4 regions of the Amphibacillus indicireducens genome follow, and region 1 is predicted to be linked to each of the others. Evidence: predicted binding sites of a transcription regulator. Region 1 holds the regulator's gene; each other region holds the start of a gene.

Region 1 (4,441 bases):
GTTACCTTCACCTGATGCTCCGAAGCGGTCGATCGCAATGATTTCACCTTTATCTCCTGCATAGCGATCCCAACCAAGTGATGCACCCATTTCAATTGCAACGCGATTCTTAATATTTTTTGGTAAAACAGAATCTTTGTATGCTTGATCTTGGGCTTCGAATAAATCCCAAGCAGGCAAGCTAACAACACTCACGTCATGGCCTTGAGCTTTTAATTCTGCTTGGGCTTTTACTGCAAGTTGTACTTCTGAACCAGCAGCGATTAAAATACCATCTGCTTCGTCTTTTTCAGCTGGGCTAATGACATAGCCACCTTTTTTAACGCCGTCATAGTTTGAACCTTCAAGTGTTGGTAAGCCTTGACGAGTTAAGACAAGTAGTGATGGTCGATCTGTTGATTCAACCGCTAATCTCCATGCTGCTTGTGCTTCATTACCATCAGCTGGACGGAAAACAGTCAGACCAGGCATCGCTCTAAATGCAGCTAATTGTTCGATTGGCTCATGAGTTGGTCCATCTTCTCCAACTGCAATTGAGTCATGTGTTAAAACATACGTAACCGGTAATTTTTGAATAGCAGACAAACGAACTGCTGGGCGTAAGTAGTCACTAAAGACGAAGAATGTTCCGCCATATACTTTTAGACCACCGTGTAATGCCATACCATTTAACGCTGCTGCCATTGCAAATTCACGGACACCAAACCAAATATTACGGCCTGCATAATTTGTTTTATCAAAGTCTTCATCGTCTTCCATACGTGTATTGTTTGATCCTGCTAAGTCAGCACTTCCACCAAATAAGTTTGGTACCTTTTTAGCAATTGCATTCAATACTTTACCTGATGAAGCACGTGTTGCTAATGTATCCTCACCTGGTGTAAATACTGGAAGGCCTTGATCCCAATCTTCAGGTAATTCCCCATTTTGAGCTTTTTCAAATTCAGCTGCAAGTTCTGGATAAGCTTTTTTATATTCAGCAAATAATTGATTCCATTTTTCTTCTTGCTCTTGACCATCTTTAATAATTTTCTCTTCAAAATCAGCGTATACTTCTTCTGGTACGAAGAAATCTTCATGAGCCCACTTGTAAGCTTCTTTTGTTAAAACAACTTCATCTGCTCCTAATGGTGAACCATGAGAAGTACTTGAGCCAGCCTTGTTAGGAGATCCAAAACCAATCACCGTTTTTACTTCGATTAATGTTGGTTGATCCGTGTTAGCTTTAGCTTCTTTAATTGCATTCGCAATTTCATCAACATCATTACCATCTTCAACGCGAAGAACTTGCCAGTTATATGATTCGAAACGTTTTTGAACTTGCTCAGAGAATGATTTGTCTAAATCACCATCTAGCGAAATGTCATTTGAATCGTAAAGTGCAATTAATTTACCTAAACCTAAGTGTCCTGCTAATGAAGCGGCTTCATGTGAAATACCTTCCATCAAGTCACCATCACTTACAAGCGCATAACTGTAATGATCAACAACATTGAAACCATCACGGTTATACTTTGCCGCTAAGTGAGCTTCTGCCATCGCCATACCAACAGTCATACCAATACCTTGTCCTAGTGGGCCTGTTGTTGCTTCAACACCATCTGTATCAGTAACTTCAGGGTGACCTGGTGTATTCGATCCTAGCTGACGGAAATTTTTCAAGTCATCAATTGTCACATCATATCCTGACAAGTGGAGCAAAGAGTACAGTAGCATTGAACCGTGCCCTGCTGAAAGAACAAAGCGATCACGATTTACCCAGCTTGAGTTTTTAGGGTTCTGATGCATAAATTCAGTCCAAAGCGTATACGCCATAGGAGCAGCTCCCATTGGTAGACCTGGGTGACCTGAATTCGCTTTCTCAATAGCATCAATTGATAACGTACGAATTGTATTAATCGATGTTTGTTGCGTTTGATTTACCATTTTTAAAGAATCCCCTTTCATTTTATGTACATAGATATGTACGTACATTTCTATACAATCTATATCCTATAATGAATTAGCAGAATAAACAAGTCATAATGACGTGTTTTTCTAATTATCTTTATTTTCTGTCCTTAAATGCTTTACTTTCTCTGGTGTCACGTCGGTTCCTTCAGGATCAATGATTTTAACGCTACTCAATTGGTTTTTGAATGATTGACGTAAAGTTTTTAAATACTCCTCCCTTAACAACTTTTGCTCTTTTAGCTCTTCTTTTGTTAAGCGAGATGTTTTTGCTTTATTAGCAAGTTGATTAATTCTAGCTAATTTATCTTTTGTTAACATAACGGACTCCTTTGTTTAATTTATTCCATGTTCTATTTTAACCAAAACAGCTATAATTGTACAACTTCTAGTGCTTTTTAGCACCTTGTTTCTTTGCGAACTAACGTTTGCCTAAGTCGTTCTTACATGTTATAATAATAGAAAATAATGAACGGAGGTTAAATTTATGCAATCATTATCAAAACGTCAAGAAGCTATCTTGCAATATATTAAAGAACATGTTGACTCAAAAGGCTATCCTCCATCGGTTCGTGAAATTGGTGAAGCAGTTGGGCTTGCATCAAGTTCTACTGTCCATGGTCATTTAGCACGGCTTGAAAAAAAGGGATATATTAGGAGAGATCCGACAAAGCCGCGTGCAATTGAAATTATTAAAGATGATAATCTAAATGGCATTCCAAAAGAGAAAACAACATTTGTACCAGTCATTGGAAAAGTAACTGCCGGTTTGCCAATTACAGCCGTTGAAAATATTGAAGAGTTTATTCCATTGCCATCTTCAATCTCACAAGCGGAGGCGAATCTTTTCGCCCTCATTATTGAAGGTGACAGTATGATTGAAGCTGGTATCCTCAATGATGATATGGTTATTGTCAAGCAACAGCAAAATGCAAATAATGGCGATATTGTTGTCGCAATGACAGAAGATGATGAAGCAACAGTTAAGCGTTTCTTTAAAGAAGATAATCATATTCGTTTACAACCTGAAAATGCGACAATGGAACCAATGATTTATAAAAATATTTCAATTTTGGGTAAAGTAATTGGTGTCTTTAGAAAAATGATATAAAAAAAAAAGAGGCTGAATTATCAGCCTCTTTCTTCATTTAAACTTCGATAATAAAGCTTTCAAATCCATCTTGAGCGAGTGCTTTTACTCTAGCTTCTGCATTCGATTTATTTCGAAATGCACCGACGATTACACGATAATATCGCTCATTTTGATGGGCATGAGGTAGAATATAACTTTCATAACCTTGTCGTTTTAATGTTTCAACTTTTTGTCTAGCATTTTTTTCTGCTAGGAATGAACCAGATACAACACGGTAAAAAGGATCATCAATTTTTTGATGGACTATTTTTTCTAAATTGAACGCATGTGCAACACCATCAGCGTGATTTTTGGCAATTGTTTTTAACCAATCACTATTTCTTAAGTTGTTTGCATCATCTCGATGATCAATAAATCCACTTTCAGTTAATACTGCTGACATACGAGTTTCTCTTAAAACGTGAAAATTAGCTTGTTTCTTACCCCGGTCTCTCCAATTTAAATTAGAAACGATTGTATCATGAATTTTCGATCGAATTTGTTCTGTCTTTGATTTGTTCTTAAACTGCCCATTGTATATAAAACTTTCAAAACCATGGCCACCACCTGCATTTACGTGAATTGAGAGGTATAAATCAGCCCCCCACTGATTTGCGTTATTCGTTCGTTCAACTAATGACACTGATTGATCACTATTTCTCGACATTCTTACAGATACATCTTGATAATTTTTAATTAAATGATCCCTTAAGTGTTGAGCAATTATCAGTGTGATGTTTTTTTCAACTAATCCATGACCTACCGCACCTGGATCATTTCCACCATGACCTGGGTCGATAAACACCTTCACCATTTTATAACCCCCCTTCATATTTATTTGTATGTGTCATCAAACAATTCAGCTTGGACTTTCTTCACCATAAATATGACTAAATTTAAAAAGTTGTGTATAATATCGCTATCTTTAAAATATTGGAGGAAATGCATTATGTTTTTACAGCACAAGTCAGCTAAATTACTGTTCCTATTAATGAGTATGCTCTTGTTTTTATTTGCATGCGGAGATAGTGACATCAATGAAACAGACGATCAAAGTCAGCCTGACCAAACATCGAACGTAGAGGAAGATGAAGCAACGACAGAGGTCATTGACTATCCTGAAATTGAAGAAAATCCAATTGTGACAATCACGATGGAAGATGATCAGGAAATGATAATTGAACTCTATCCGGAAATTGCACCAAATACTGTAGCTAACTTTATTTCCTTAATTAACAGTGGATTTTATGATGGACTAATCTTCCACCGAGTGATACCTAATTTTATGATTCAAGGTGGAGATCCACACGGTAATGGTTTAGGTGGTCCTGACTACTCTATCGCAGGTGAATTTGCTAA
Region 2 (4,441 bases), on a different contig from region 1:
ACTTGGAGCTGCTCCTTGTACAGCGATGGTTTTTGTTTGGAGCCATTTAACAAAAGGAAATCCAGCGTATACGGTCATTCAAGTTGCAACGAATAACTTGATTATCCTGATTGCATTTATACCGATCGTAAAGTTATTGCTCGGTGTAAGTGATGTGACTGTTCCTTGGGATACGCTCATTCTATCTGTTGTGCTTTTTGTAGCTATTCCATTAGCTGGTGGTGTATTAACAAGAATGTTTGTTACAAAAAGAAAAGGACTAAATTATTTTGAAAATGAATTTTTGCCAAAATTTGATGGGATTACAATTGCAGGCTTACTACTCATGTTAGTGCTTTTATTCTCATTTCAAGGTGATGTGATTTTAAATAACCCATTGCATATTCTGTTGATTGCCGTCCCATTGACAATTCAAACATTTCTTATTTTCATAATTGCTTATTTCGCAGCTAAGTTAATGAAATTACCTTTTGATATCGCTGCACCTGCAAGTATGATCGGTGCATCTAACTTCTTTGAGTTATCGGTAGCAGTTGCGATCGCTTTATTCGGGATGCAGTCTCCGGCTGCTTTAGCGACGACTGTCGGTGTCTTAACTGAGGTGCCATTAATGCTATTATTAGTGAAAATTGCGAATAAAACTCAGCATTGGTTTCCTGAAAAATAGATTAAAAGTTCAGTTAAGTAGGTTAGCTTTCCGAAATTAAAATCAGTTATTGGAGGCGTGAGAGAGATGAAAATAGTAATTATTGGGTCTGTTGCTGCAGGAACTTCAGTGGCTGCAAAAGCGCGAAGAAATGATGAAACGGCTGAAATAACGGTATATAATGCAGATCATGATATTTCCTATTCAATTTGTGGTATCCCTTATTTTTTAGGTGGAGAGATTGACGATTTAGCAACGTTAACACCAAGAGATGCTGACTGGTTTAAAAAACGTTACAATGTCGATATTCATACACGTCATGAAGTGACAGCAATTGATTCGAATGCGAAAACAGTCACTGTTAAAAATTTAACAACGCATGAAACGAAAGTGGATCACTATGACACGTTAGTCTTGGCAACAGGTGCATCGCCAAAAGTACCTCAAATTGATGGTGTAGATCAGAGTCACGTATTTCCGGTTCGTAACATTCAAAGTGCAGCAGCTATCGATCAGTATATTACGCTGAATAAATCTGAAAAGGCAACAATTATTGGTGCTGGTTTTATCGGATTGGAAATGGCAGAACAACTGACAGCGCGTGGTTTAGAAGTGACGTTAATTGAGGGTGAAAATCAAGTGATGCCACACTTAGATCGCGATATGGCTTTTAGAATAGCAGAAGAACTGCAGAAAAATAAGCTGACGCTGTTACTCGGAGAGTCGGTCACACAGATTACTAAAAAAACAGTTACAACAAGTAGTGGCAATACGATTGATTCAGACCTCGTTATTTTAGCAACAGGTGTCAAACCAAATACAAAGCTAATAGAGGGTACGGCGATTGCGCGTGGTGAATCCGGTGCAATTAAGGTCAATCAACAGATGCAAACGAACTTACCTAATATTTATGCTGCTGGTGACGCGGCGGAAAGTTTTTCGGTTATAACAGAAAAGCCACTTTATCGTCCATTAGGTTCGACAGCGAATAAGATGGGGCGTATCGCAGGGGATGCGATGACAGGCGGTACTCTGGCACACAGAGGTATACTAGGGACAGGTATTTTAAGGGTATTTGGCTTAACTGTCGGGTACACAGGTTTAACTGAGCAAGAGGCACGTGCTGAAGGCTTTGATATTGAGGTACTCCACAATATTAAGCCGGCAAAAGCGGAATACCTTGGTGGTGCAGAAATGGTCATTAAAGCAATTGCCGACAGACGTACAAAACGCCTACTTGGAGTACAAATTGTTGGTGAAGATGGTGTTGATAAACGGATTGATGTTTTCGTCACGGCACTTTCGTTTAAAGCGAAAGTTGATGATCTCTTCCATCTTGATTTAGCTTACGCACCACCGTTTAGCACGACAAAAGACCCGGTGATGTATACAGGGATGGCGCTCAAAAATGCAATTGATCTGAAAAATAAATTGATCACACCTGAAGAATTAGTGACTAGAATTTCGAATGGTGAGGAGCTCCAAATCATTGATACACGTGCAACGAAGCAGTATGAAGCGTCACGTGTTGATGGTGCGATCAATCTTCCGTTAGCTAAATTGCGTTCAGAAGCAAGTCAACTCAATCCTGCGCTAACAACAGTGACATACTGTAATAAAGGTGTGACTGGTAATGCAGCTCAAAACATTTTAATCAATCAAGGATTTAAAGATGTTTATAATTTATCTGGTGGTAATAAAAACTACCAAAGTTTTAAAAACAGTCAAAACTAAAGCGAGAAACCTGAGTCTATTAAATAATAGGCTCAGGTTTTTTTGGTTAGGAAGAAAATACAACTTGATAAGGAACGTTTGTTCGATTAAAATAAGAGCCACAAGAGATGTTCTTTCAATGTGACTTCTGAGGGGTGAGCTAGCAGATGGATCGAACGATCTTTTTAGTTGATATGCAATCATTTTATGCTTCTGTTGAAAAGGTGAGTCAACCCGAACTACAGAACAAGCCGGTTATCGTAGCGGGAGATCCAAAGCAACGAAGCGGGATTGTTCTGGCAGCTTGTCCACTCGCAAAAACATATGGTGTGAAAACCGCCGAACCACTTTGGCAAGCGAAAGCGAAATGTCCAGAACTTGAAGTTGTTCAGCCACATATGTCGCTCTATTTAAAGATATCCTATCAAATTACCAAGATCCTTGAGCAATATTCAGATTTAGTTGAAGTTTACTCAGTTGATGAACAATTTATTGACGTGACATATACACTCCATTTATTTGAGACGAAAGAGCAGCTGGCGAAGCAGATTCATGATGAAATCGTCGATTCAATCGGAGTCGAATCAAGGATTGGGATCGGTCCAAATAAAGTGTTAGCAAAGATGGCGTGTGACAATTTTGCTAAAAAAAATAGAATGGGAATTGCAGAATTAAATCCTGCTAATCTTGAAAAGTTACTTTGGCCACTTCCGATCGATGCGTTATTTGGTGTCGGTAGTCGGATGAAGGAACATCTGATAAATATGGGTTTACACACAATTGGGAATCTTGCTCAGCACCCAGTCAAGTGGTTGAGGAAACGCTGGGGGATTAACGGTGAAGTCCTTTGGCGACTCGCAAATGGTATCGATCAAAGTCCTGTTGTGCCACGAACTCATCAAACGCAAAAAGCAATTGGACACCATATGACATTACCACGAGATTATGATACGAGGGCTGAGATTTATGTGGTGATTAAAGAGTTGTCGGAAGAAGTGGCTCGCCGGGTGCGAAAGCAAAATTATTTAGGTTTGACTGTTTCTATTCAAGTTCAGAGTAATAACTTTCAGGAAAGGCAAGGCTTTAATCGTCAACTCACTTTAACTGATCCGACTCAATTGGGACGGGTGATCAATCGCGTAGCAAGGTGCTTGTTTGATCAATATTGGACCGGATATCCTGTTCGGGCATTAGGAATTGCTTTGTCGCAGCTGATGCCTAAAGCAGAAAGACAAATGTCATTATTTGATGATCCAACTGATGAAGAACAATTAGCGCGGATTATTGATCAAATCAAAGAGAAATATGGATTGACAGCAATTATGAGTGCCTCTTCGTTATCAAAAGCAGGGCAAGCACGAGTCAGGGCGACAAAAATTGGCGGTCATAACCGTTAGAAGGAGTTATGTTAGATGAAAAATAAGTTAACTGCAGGTTCAAATTTGTTATGGGAGTCAAGTCGAATGATGTTACCAGAGCATAAAGCATTATTACGAGAACACGAAGCAAGTCGAGACAAAAAACAACGCCCAAGCTATGATGAGCAATTTTTAACAGATCTAGTCTATCAAATTGAGACGGCTTTTATTGAGAATAGAATGATCAAATTAACATATTATGAAGATGAAGCGTATCATGAACGGACGGGGAAAATTACAGCTATTAATCGAGAAAGACAACAATTTCAGCTCTCAAGTAAAACAGAAACAGATCGATTTTCTCTGATTGATCTAATTTCAATTGAGTGACAATACGCGTACTTATGTTTAGAAACCAGTGAAAAGTGGTAGATTAAATTAACAGTATGAATAAGAGGTGAGAAAATGAAGCAGTATAAATTTGCTATACTAATAACTACTTTTACATTGATTTTAATTGGTCTGCTTCTGCTTTCTTATCAATCACCTGCGCAAGAAAATGATCAAACGATCACACAAAATCAGGGATATCGTTCGGTCCAAAGTATGGAAAAGTCTGTCGTAATGAAAGAAGATACTGTACAATTAGACCAAGCAATAAAGCAACAAGAACTGACGGAAGATGTTATGCTTGATAAACTGGAAGCATTTATTAATATTTTTC
Region 3 (4,441 bases), on a different contig from region 1:
TCGAACGCCTCGAAGATTTGGATGACGTTCAAGATGTGCACCACAACGCTGAATAACGGACATGAATTTTTTATAAAAAATTCACCTAACGAAGTAGTGTTAGATAATAATTATCGAACTCTCAACCTGTTTGCGGGTTGAGAGTTTTTAATAAAATTTATTTTGAAAGGAATGAACGTATGACTTACCAATTAGTAAGAAAAACAGAGCGGTTGCTGCAATTAGAAGTGATTGTGCCACGACTCAAAATGACGTTCCCAGCTTATCGAGAATTAGCGGCCCAGTTAGGAAAAGATTTTGCCGGCTACCTCGGTGAGAAAAATCTCCGCTATCATTTTGAATTCATCCGAACGCGAAAAGTTATGCATCTTGCGGGATTGCGACTCAAAGGGAGCACATTTTTTACCCAATCTGACCACCTCATTGCGACACCAGAAATCTTGTTCATTATTGAAGCGAAGCACCGCAAAGGATTAATTTCTAAAAACCAACACGGTCAATATCTCCAACAGTACTCGAATCAATTAGTCACCTTTGACAACCCAGAAAATCAAGTTGAGATCCAAAAACAGCAACTTGAGTATATCCTCAGACAGCATGGATTCCCTAGCGCGCCAATCGTTCCGCTCGTCGCATTCACACACAATACTACCCAACTCGACACATCAATTACATCGGCAAACGTTATGGTCGCCCAAGAAGTCTCGTTTTATATCAATAATATCTTGGAAAAGTCCCGCCAGCAGTGCTACAACAATCACCAATTAAAACAAATGAAAACATTACTAACGAAATTGCATCAACCGATGGCAGTCGATTTGGTTACAGAATATCAGATTCAACCTTCTGACTTAAATCCAGGGGTCCTCTGTCGCGATTGTCGAAAAGTTTTTATGCGACGTCATTACGCTACTTGGACATGCCCACAATGTGGATTGTCCGACCGAACCGCACATCACTTGGCCCTCCGCGACTACACTCGTTTATTTGGCACCACAATTAACAACCGAACCGCACGATGGTGGCTGGGGGTGGAGTGTCCTACCTTAACTCACCGTATTTTATCGGTTTTTCCAGTGGTTAACCAAGTCGGACGCAAGGCAATAGAATATAACTTATCAACTTTAACAAAAACTTAAATTTACAGACAGTTTCGCCGAAATACATTCAACTTTCTTAAAATGCATTCAAGTTCGCTGAAATGCATTCAACTTTCTTAAAATGCATTCAAGTTTGCTGAAATGCATTCAACTTTCTTAAAATGCATTCAAGTTCGCTGAAATGCATTCAACTTTCTCGAAATGCATTCAAGTTCGCCGAAATGCATTCAACTTTCTCGAAATGCATTCAAGTTCGCCGAAATCCATTCAACTTTCTTAAAATGCATTCAAGTTCGCTGAAATGCATTCAACTTTCTCGAAATGCATTCAAGTTCGCCGAAATACATTCAACTTTCTCAAAATGCATTCAAGTTCGCTGAAATGCATTCAACTTTCACAAAATGTATTCAACCTCACCAAAATATTCTTAAATCGTTTCGCTGCAAACCACAAATTCGTTCACTTTATTTTCGTACAGAGCTATTTTTCCTTAAAAAATGTGTAAAAATATTTTTTCTGTCTATCCTATGAAGTAAATACTCTCTTATATGAGGTGGATAAGATGAAATATTTAATAGCATTAAATATTTTACTAATGTTGGGGATTTATTTTTATACTCAACAGGCTGAACCAGTTGAGGAAGAGGCTGTTGTTGTGAATAAGGCGGAGAATTATCCTGATGATCTGGCACAGATTGAAATTGTTTTGCAAAAACAATATTTGGATGGTCGTAGGGATACGGAAACATATACCGAGACGATTACAGCGATGGAGGATTTTTGGTATGCTTATGAAAACTATCAATTGATTGATCAGAAGGTTGGTCAAATGGTTTTTCGTGAGTATGTTAATGATATTTCGCCGTATTTAAAAGAGGTTGGTTACTTTGGGTTAGCGGGAAAGCAGCTTGCGATCTTTGAAGGTGAGCCGCAATACAATCAGAATATCCAAACGGTTTATGAGTTAGATATAGAAAGATTGTCAGAAGTAGAGCAAGAGCAACTGAAAAAGGGAATTAAAATTGATTCGAAGCAGACGTATGAAGAAGTGATTGATGTATTTCGTCATCAAGTTCCTAGCGAAGAGGTGCATGGAGAGTCCGATTAATTCGGCGCTCTTTTTTATTTTAATTCGGAAATCTGGGCGAACATACGATTGTGTGGTAAAATAGGTGCTAAGCAAGTATAGTGAAATGTTAGGAGCGGATTTATTGTGATTGCATATATAAAGGGAGAACTCGTTGAAATAACAGATTCGGCTGTGACTGTCGATGTGAATGGTGTCGGGTATCAGATCATTTGTGCCAACCCATTTTATTTTCAAGATAAATTAAACGAAACAGTTAAAATAAATACATATCATCATGTTCGGGAAGATGCACAATTATTGTACGGATTTAGAAACCATGATGAAAAAACATTATTTACTCATGTGATTACTGTCTCGGGAATTGGACCGAAAAGTGGTTTGTCGATTGTAGGACACATTTCAGTCGACGAATTTGTCATCGCAATTGAAGAAGAGGATGAAAAGTTTTTAACACAATTTCCTGGTGTTGGGAAAAAAACAGCTCGGCAAATGATTTTAGACTTAAAAGGGAAATTACCGTTTGAAATTAGACAACAGTCTGATCAGACAAGTGGACAAGCAAATCAAGCGAACCAATCAATCGATCAGCAAGTCGTAGCTGAAACGATCGAGGCCCTGAAAACATTAGGCTATAGTGATCGCGAACTCAAAGCGATTACACCACAGCTGAAACAATCTGGATCGGTAAATACAGATGAGTTAATTAAACTTGGCTTAGCACTGTTAATGAAATCGTAATTGAGGTGAGAGACTTGGAAGAACGCATGGTGACTGGGGAACAATTTGATGATGAAGAAGAAGTGGAATTTAGCTTAAGGCCACAGCGACTAGCTCAATATATTGGTCAGACGACGGCTAAAGAAAACTTAGCGATTTTTATTGAAGCTGCGAAATTAAGAAATGAGCCACTTGATCATGTTTTGCTCTATGGACCTCCGGGACTCGGCAAAACGACGATGGCTTCGATTATTGCCAACGAAATGAACGTTGAATTTAGGACGACTTCAGGTCCTGCAATTGAGCGTGCAGGCGATTTAGCGGCAATTCTATCCTCACTTGAAGTTGGCGATGTTTTATTTATTGATGAGATCCACCGTCTACCAAGAGTGGTAGAGGAAATTCTCTATCCTGCGATGGAAGATTTTTGTTTAGATATTGTTATTGGACAAGGCCCATCAGCAAGGTCTGTGCGGATTGATTTACCACCGTTTACTTTAATTGGAGCAACAACGAGAGCAGGACTATTAACGGCACCACTTAGAGATCGGTTTGGCGTGCTTAGTCGCTTGGAATATTATGAAATTGATGATTTACGTGAAATTGTCGAGCGAACCGCAACGATTTTTGACATGGCAATCGATCAAGAAGCAGCACTTGAAATTGCTCGTCGCTCCCGAGGGACACCAAGGATTGCGAATCGATTGTTTAAGCGAGTTCGTGATATTTCTCAAGTTAAAGGTGAAGTGGAAATTTCCTTAGCGACAACACAACATGCATTACAAATGCTTCAAGTCGATAAAATTGGCTTGGATCACATTGACCATAAATTATTGATCTCGATTATCGACGCCTTTCAAGGTGGACCGGTCGGTTTAGACACGTTATCCGCGACAATCGGTGAAGAATCGCAAACGATTGAAGACGTTTATGAACCCTTTTTATTGCAAAAAGGTTTTATTCAACGAACGCCACGTGGTAGAATTGCAACAGAGAAAACATATCAACATTTTAATCGACCATTACCAAAAGCAAATGATTAATTTAGTTTAGGAGATAAATATGAAGATAGAAGATTTTGATTTTGACCTACCTGAGCAGCTAATTGCTCAAACCCCACTTGAAAATAGAACGGCATCAAAAATGCTCGTCCTAAATCGTAAAAATGAAAGCCTTGAGCACCGTCATTTTAGTGATTTATTGGATTACCTTAAGCCTGGCGATTGCCTCGTTTTGAATAATACGAAGGTTTTGCCAGCAAGATTATACGGGATTAAAGCAGATACAGGGGCAAAAATTGAACTACTGTTGTTACATCAACAAGAAGATGACCACTGGGAAGTCTTGATTAAGCCTGCCAAAAAAATTAAAGTCGGTACACAAATTAATTTTGGTGACGGCAAGTTAGTTGCGACATGTACGGAACTGCTTGACCACGGCGGTCGAATTGTTCGCTTTGACTATGAAGGGATCTTTCTCGAAGTATTAACTGAACTAGGTGAAATGCCACTACCACCTTATATTAAGGAACAAT
Region 4 (4,441 bases), on a different contig from region 1:
GATAAAACAAGTCACTCGATAACTCCTCATCACCGATCATTTCAACCATTTCATCTAATAAATGAATCACCGCTTGCCAAACTTGTTCCTGTTCACGAGCTTGTTCAACTTCACCAGACGCATCCAGTTCGGTTTGCCACTTTGCTAACATCTGATTAACACCTAATTGCTCTAGCCACTGATAAAGTGCTGTTGCCTTTTCCCGAACTGTTGTAGCTTCCCTAAAGGCTTCATCAAAGTCACCGACTGCCTCGATCACTTGATCACGATAGGCATTAATTTTTTCTTGCATCAGTCGTTCTTGATCAGTTTGAGCAGCCTGATCAAATCCTCTAAAACGCTGGAATACCCATGGTTGATCACTAAACCACTGATTTCTCCCCCGAATGCCATACTCAAGCGCATAGTTTTCAAGCGTATCAATCGCTTCTGAATCGAGTGGATGCTCTCCCTCTGCTTGCGGAATCAGACCTGTTTTTAACATCCGAAAAACAGCATCATAGCGCCAATTCGTTAAAATCACGTCTAAACCTGAGCGAATCACTTCAATTAATGGATGATAAATCATCGCTTTCTTCTCATCAACAAAGACAGGGATCTCATAATCGGCAAAAATTGTTTTGATTAAATCTTGATAAAGCTCACGATCACGCATTAAGATGGCAATCTCTTTATAACGATAGCCCTCGTCACGAACAAGGCGGAGGATTTCTTGCGCCGCTCCTTCAACTTCCGCGCGTGGATGGACGGCATAAGCAAGCTGAATCGGCGCCTTTTCTTGATACTCTGGAAAAGGTCGCTGATCAAAATAACGCTCTAAATGTAACAAATGTGGCGCAAGGTCAGCCCTAACACCTAACGGGTCAACATGTACGATTTGATCATGCTCATGCGCAAGTGCTTTAAGTTGGGAAAACGTCTCCTTCGTCTGACTAAAAATATCGAACGGAATCTCTTGATCGAGCTCAGCCGGATCAAGCGTTAACGTAAACGTCATTCGCTCGGTATGATCAATCAATTGCCCAATGACCGCTTGCTCCTGTGGAGTGAATCGGTGAAAACCATCAACATAGACAATTGCATCTTTTAAATACGCCGATTGTGGAATTTTTTCAGCGAGTAATGCGAGTCGATCTTCACCATCTATGTACTGGTTGGCAAGAATCTCTGTCAACGACAGATAGAGATAATGGAGGTCAGCCAATTTATCATTAAGCGCACCCGCATTCTGATCGATTTGCTCCGCCAACATCTCAGGTGTAATTCGGTAACGTTTAAATTCAGTAATCATCACCTCTAATTGCTCAATAAAGCCTTTTTTCTGCACCGACTTCTGAAAAATCTTCCAATCGGTATCTTTTTGTTCAATCATTTTTCTGAGCATCATCTGGATGCCGGTCGAGCTAATAAATGCTTTTGTCGCACCACCACATTCTTGAAGGATACGAAAAGCAAGCCTTGAAAAACTTAACACTTGCGCCCGGACGCTCCCTTTAATCTCCGGATCTGAGAGCAATTGATACTCTTGTTGAAAGGTCATTTGTTCTGGTACAAGATAAATAATCGGTCGCCCATATGGACGTTCACGTAATTCCGTTCGAATCTGTTCAAGACAGTACTCACTTTTTGATACAGTCGCTGGACCAACGATAACATGAATAGACAATCGCTTTTACTCCTCTCACTTCTGATCATCTTCAAACTTCGAAACGATCATTTGTTCTATTATGACTATTTTAACATAAATAAAAAACTTCTGATACTAAAAAAAGCTCCACTAAGCTAGTGAAACTTTTTTTCATGATTGTTCAGCTCTTTCTTTTTCTAATCGTTCTGCTTCTTCGTCACTTTTATGCATGCGGTGCTCAATCTGCTTACCTAACAACCAAAACAGGGTAATCCCAATCCCGACTAAAATTGTTCGAACTGGATTTTCAGCGAATGACGTTAGACTACTACCAACATAAGCGATTGAAAAAATCATCACTGCCTTGCCGAGTAAAATCGCTAAAGCGAACTGAAAGAAGCTGACACCAGATAAGGCGGCAACTAGATTAATAATCGAAGAAGGTGAAAATGGAAAACATAATAAAATAAATAACGGACCAAAGCCACGCCTCTCTACCCAACCTGTCACACGTCTCACTTGACGATGACTATGTATCCACGCCAATAGTTTAATATGGCGAAAGCGACGAATCACCCAAAATACCGTAATGGCTCCAACCGATGCACCAATCCAGGAATATAAAAAACCTTCCAGCAACCCGTAAGCCGCTGCATTAGTAACAACAATCGCCATCAAAGGCAAGAATGGTAAGATCGCTTCAATAAACGGTAAAACAATTCCTGGAAGCGGGCCTAAGCCTTCATAATAGACGAGTAACCTCTCAATTAATGCATCATATTGATTCGTTTCCAGGAGTTCACGTACTTGCTCCATCGTTATCGAGTTGTCTATCGTTAAGATCAAGACGATCACTCCCCTTTTTATTCGATCGTTATTAAATACTATTCCCTGAGTACAGGTGAAAATAACCTTTTTTCTTGGAAAATAAGTCCCTCCGACTCATTAAAAATTACGTGTTGATTTTCTCCCAAACAAGCTTGCGCTCTGGATGTTTAACATTGGAAAGATAGAGTCTGTCACCGTCAATTTTTGCCGAACGGGTTTGATCAGATCCAACATACGAAGCGACTACACTAAGGTCAACATGTGTCGTTAACGTTGCTTCTTCCTCATTTAAATCGAATCGTCCTGAATAGGCATGATAACCCAGTTGAGCCATCTCTTTTTCTGACTCAGTATTGAGTCGATCGAACCAATCTTGATCAAGCGCAATTTCAGGGTCAGAGGCCATAATCTGTACAGCCATTCGCTTATTATTAGTAAACATAATCACACCTGTCGCTTCTTTTCCTAGTGGATAGATCGGTTGACCAGATTTATCTTCAGACTGAAAACTAACTAAACGCCATGATGTACCTAATATTTGTTTTGCGATTGTCATGTTAGACCGTCTCCTTTTAAAACTTACGTTCTATCGTTATTATACTATAGCACATGGCTAAGAGGTATAAATTAAGTCTGATCACTTTGCCTTAAGCCTTCTTTTACAAGACGTACATTTAAGTAAAAAAGTTACTCGCTAATCCTTTTCCCTTTTAAAAAAGTGAATTAACACTTTTCTTTTTTAAAAATTTCGGCTATAATAAGAACATACGTTCCACAACATCATGAGGAGGATAGCCATGCGCTATTTAACAATCGAAGAATACCAATTAGCCTCTCGCTTCCTGTTCTTATCAATGGCAATTACCGTGATTCAACGCGACTTAGCAATCATCGAACGAGGAGCAGGTCTTAAAATAAAAGAACCATATCTTGTCTTACTAAAGAAAATGGAGAACGAAGCGATGCTCGAACGCCAACAACTACGGAAATATATGTACGACCAAAAGTTAAAAGTCATCCCGTTAGAAAGAAACGACACATTTACCGCCTATTTATTCATTTGTCGAAACCGCGAAGAACAGCGGAATTACTTCAACCCAGCGATTCGGAAGAAGGTTGAGCATATTTTAGAGGAATTGATGTTGAAGAGTTATTTGAGTGAAGGTTCTACCGTTTCATCTTAAAAAAATAAAAACAGATCCTTATAATAGAGTTGATCATTCTGTTTTAGGATCTGTTTTTATTAAATTAAAATCCATCATAGCAAAGTGCTTTAAACAGTGTTTTAGGTACGTTTTTTCTAGATTAGCCTTATCTGTCAGTTGAAAATAAAGCGATATTATTTTGTACTCTCCATAAGTATAAATCTGTTATTTAACCCTAAATTATAAAAACATAACGTACATCTAACACCATTTTTGAGGATAAAATAATTGATATCACATGAAGCGATATCTCTAGTCTAACACTTTAAAATTATATGTGTTTTTTACAAATGATATATTAGCAAGTATAATTATATAGTAAGAAATTAAAGAGAAGGGGTCCAAGTAATGAAATTATCAGATATTCTAAAAGATTCGAACTATAAGTTAACCCAATTTAGTCAAGATAAGATAGACACAATTGAAAAAAGAATTTTCACAAAAAAAGTACGCGGTAAATTAGTTCCTTATTTTAATTGTCAAATTAGGAAAAAAGACGTTAAACTAACACCTGAAGAAATTGTACGACAATTATATATCAACATACTGATCAAAGACATGGGATATCCAAAAGATAGAATGGAAGTAGAATATCCTGTTTCATTTGGTAGAGAAAAAAAACGAGCAGATATTGTTATTTTTGATAAAATCCAAACTAGATCTCCGTATATAATAGTAGAGCTAAAAAAACCAAAATTAAAAGATGGTAAAGAACAGTTAAAATCTTATTGTAATGCAACTGGTGCACCTATTGGTATTTGGAGCAATGGTGAATCAATTT

What was found. Region 1 encodes LexA, which represses DNA repair genes until DNA is damaged. Its sites were predicted from a motif close to CGAACATATGTTCG; they were not measured.
Region 2: the regulator LexA is predicted to act here: its motif matches at 2,452-2,465, upstream of ABD814_RS06420 (DNA polymerase IV).
Region 3: the regulator LexA is predicted to act here: its motif matches at 2,246-2,259, upstream of ruvA (Holliday junction branch migration protein RuvA).
Region 4: the regulator LexA is predicted to act here: its motif matches at 1,711-1,724, upstream of addB (helicase-exonuclease AddAB subunit AddB).

Annotation. Positions count from the first base shown of each region.
Region 1 is NZ_BAABDL010000039.1:23,644-28,084, reverse strand. Features, by position in the region: gene tkt (transketolase) at 1-1,926, opposite strand, end outside; gene ABD814_RS03580 (DUF896 domain-containing protein) at 2,038-2,271, opposite strand; gene lexA (transcriptional repressor LexA) at 2,438-3,061, shown strand; gene ABD814_RS03570 (N-acetylmuramoyl-L-alanine amidase) at 3,099-3,896, opposite strand; gene ABD814_RS03565 (peptidylprolyl isomerase) at 4,032-4,441, shown strand, end outside.
Region 2 is NZ_BAABDL010000067.1:75,401-79,841, forward strand. Features, by position in the region: gene arsB (ACR3 family arsenite efflux transporter) at 1-667, shown strand, start outside; gene ABD814_RS06415 (FAD-dependent oxidoreductase) at 734-2,380, shown strand; gene ABD814_RS06420 (DNA polymerase IV) at 2,527-3,756, shown strand; gene ABD814_RS06425 (YolD-like family protein) at 3,772-4,107, shown strand; gene ABD814_RS06430 (hypothetical protein) at 4,183-4,441, shown strand, end outside.
Region 3 is NZ_BAABDL010000048.1:29,708-34,148, reverse strand. Features, by position in the region: gene ABD814_RS04375 (YebC/PmpR family DNA-binding transcriptional regulator) at 1-56, shown strand, start outside; gene ABD814_RS04370 (nuclease-related domain-containing protein) at 180-1,139, shown strand; gene ABD814_RS04365 (BofC C-terminal domain-containing protein) at 1,663-2,208, shown strand; gene ruvA (Holliday junction branch migration protein RuvA) at 2,314-2,928, shown strand; gene ruvB (Holliday junction branch migration DNA helicase RuvB) at 2,943-3,950, shown strand; gene queA (tRNA preQ1(34) S-adenosylmethionine ribosyltransferase-isomerase QueA) at 3,970-4,441, shown strand, end outside.
Region 4 is NZ_BAABDL010000067.1:18,134-22,574, reverse strand. Features, by position in the region: gene addB (helicase-exonuclease AddAB subunit AddB) at 1-1,666, opposite strand, end outside; gene ABD814_RS06130 (TVP38/TMEM64 family protein) at 1,799-2,473, opposite strand; gene ABD814_RS06125 (lipocalin-like domain-containing protein) at 2,580-3,011, opposite strand; gene ABD814_RS06120 (YhjD family protein) at 3,253-3,639, shown strand; gene ABD814_RS06115 (type I restriction-modification system subunit M) at 4,009-4,441, shown strand, end outside.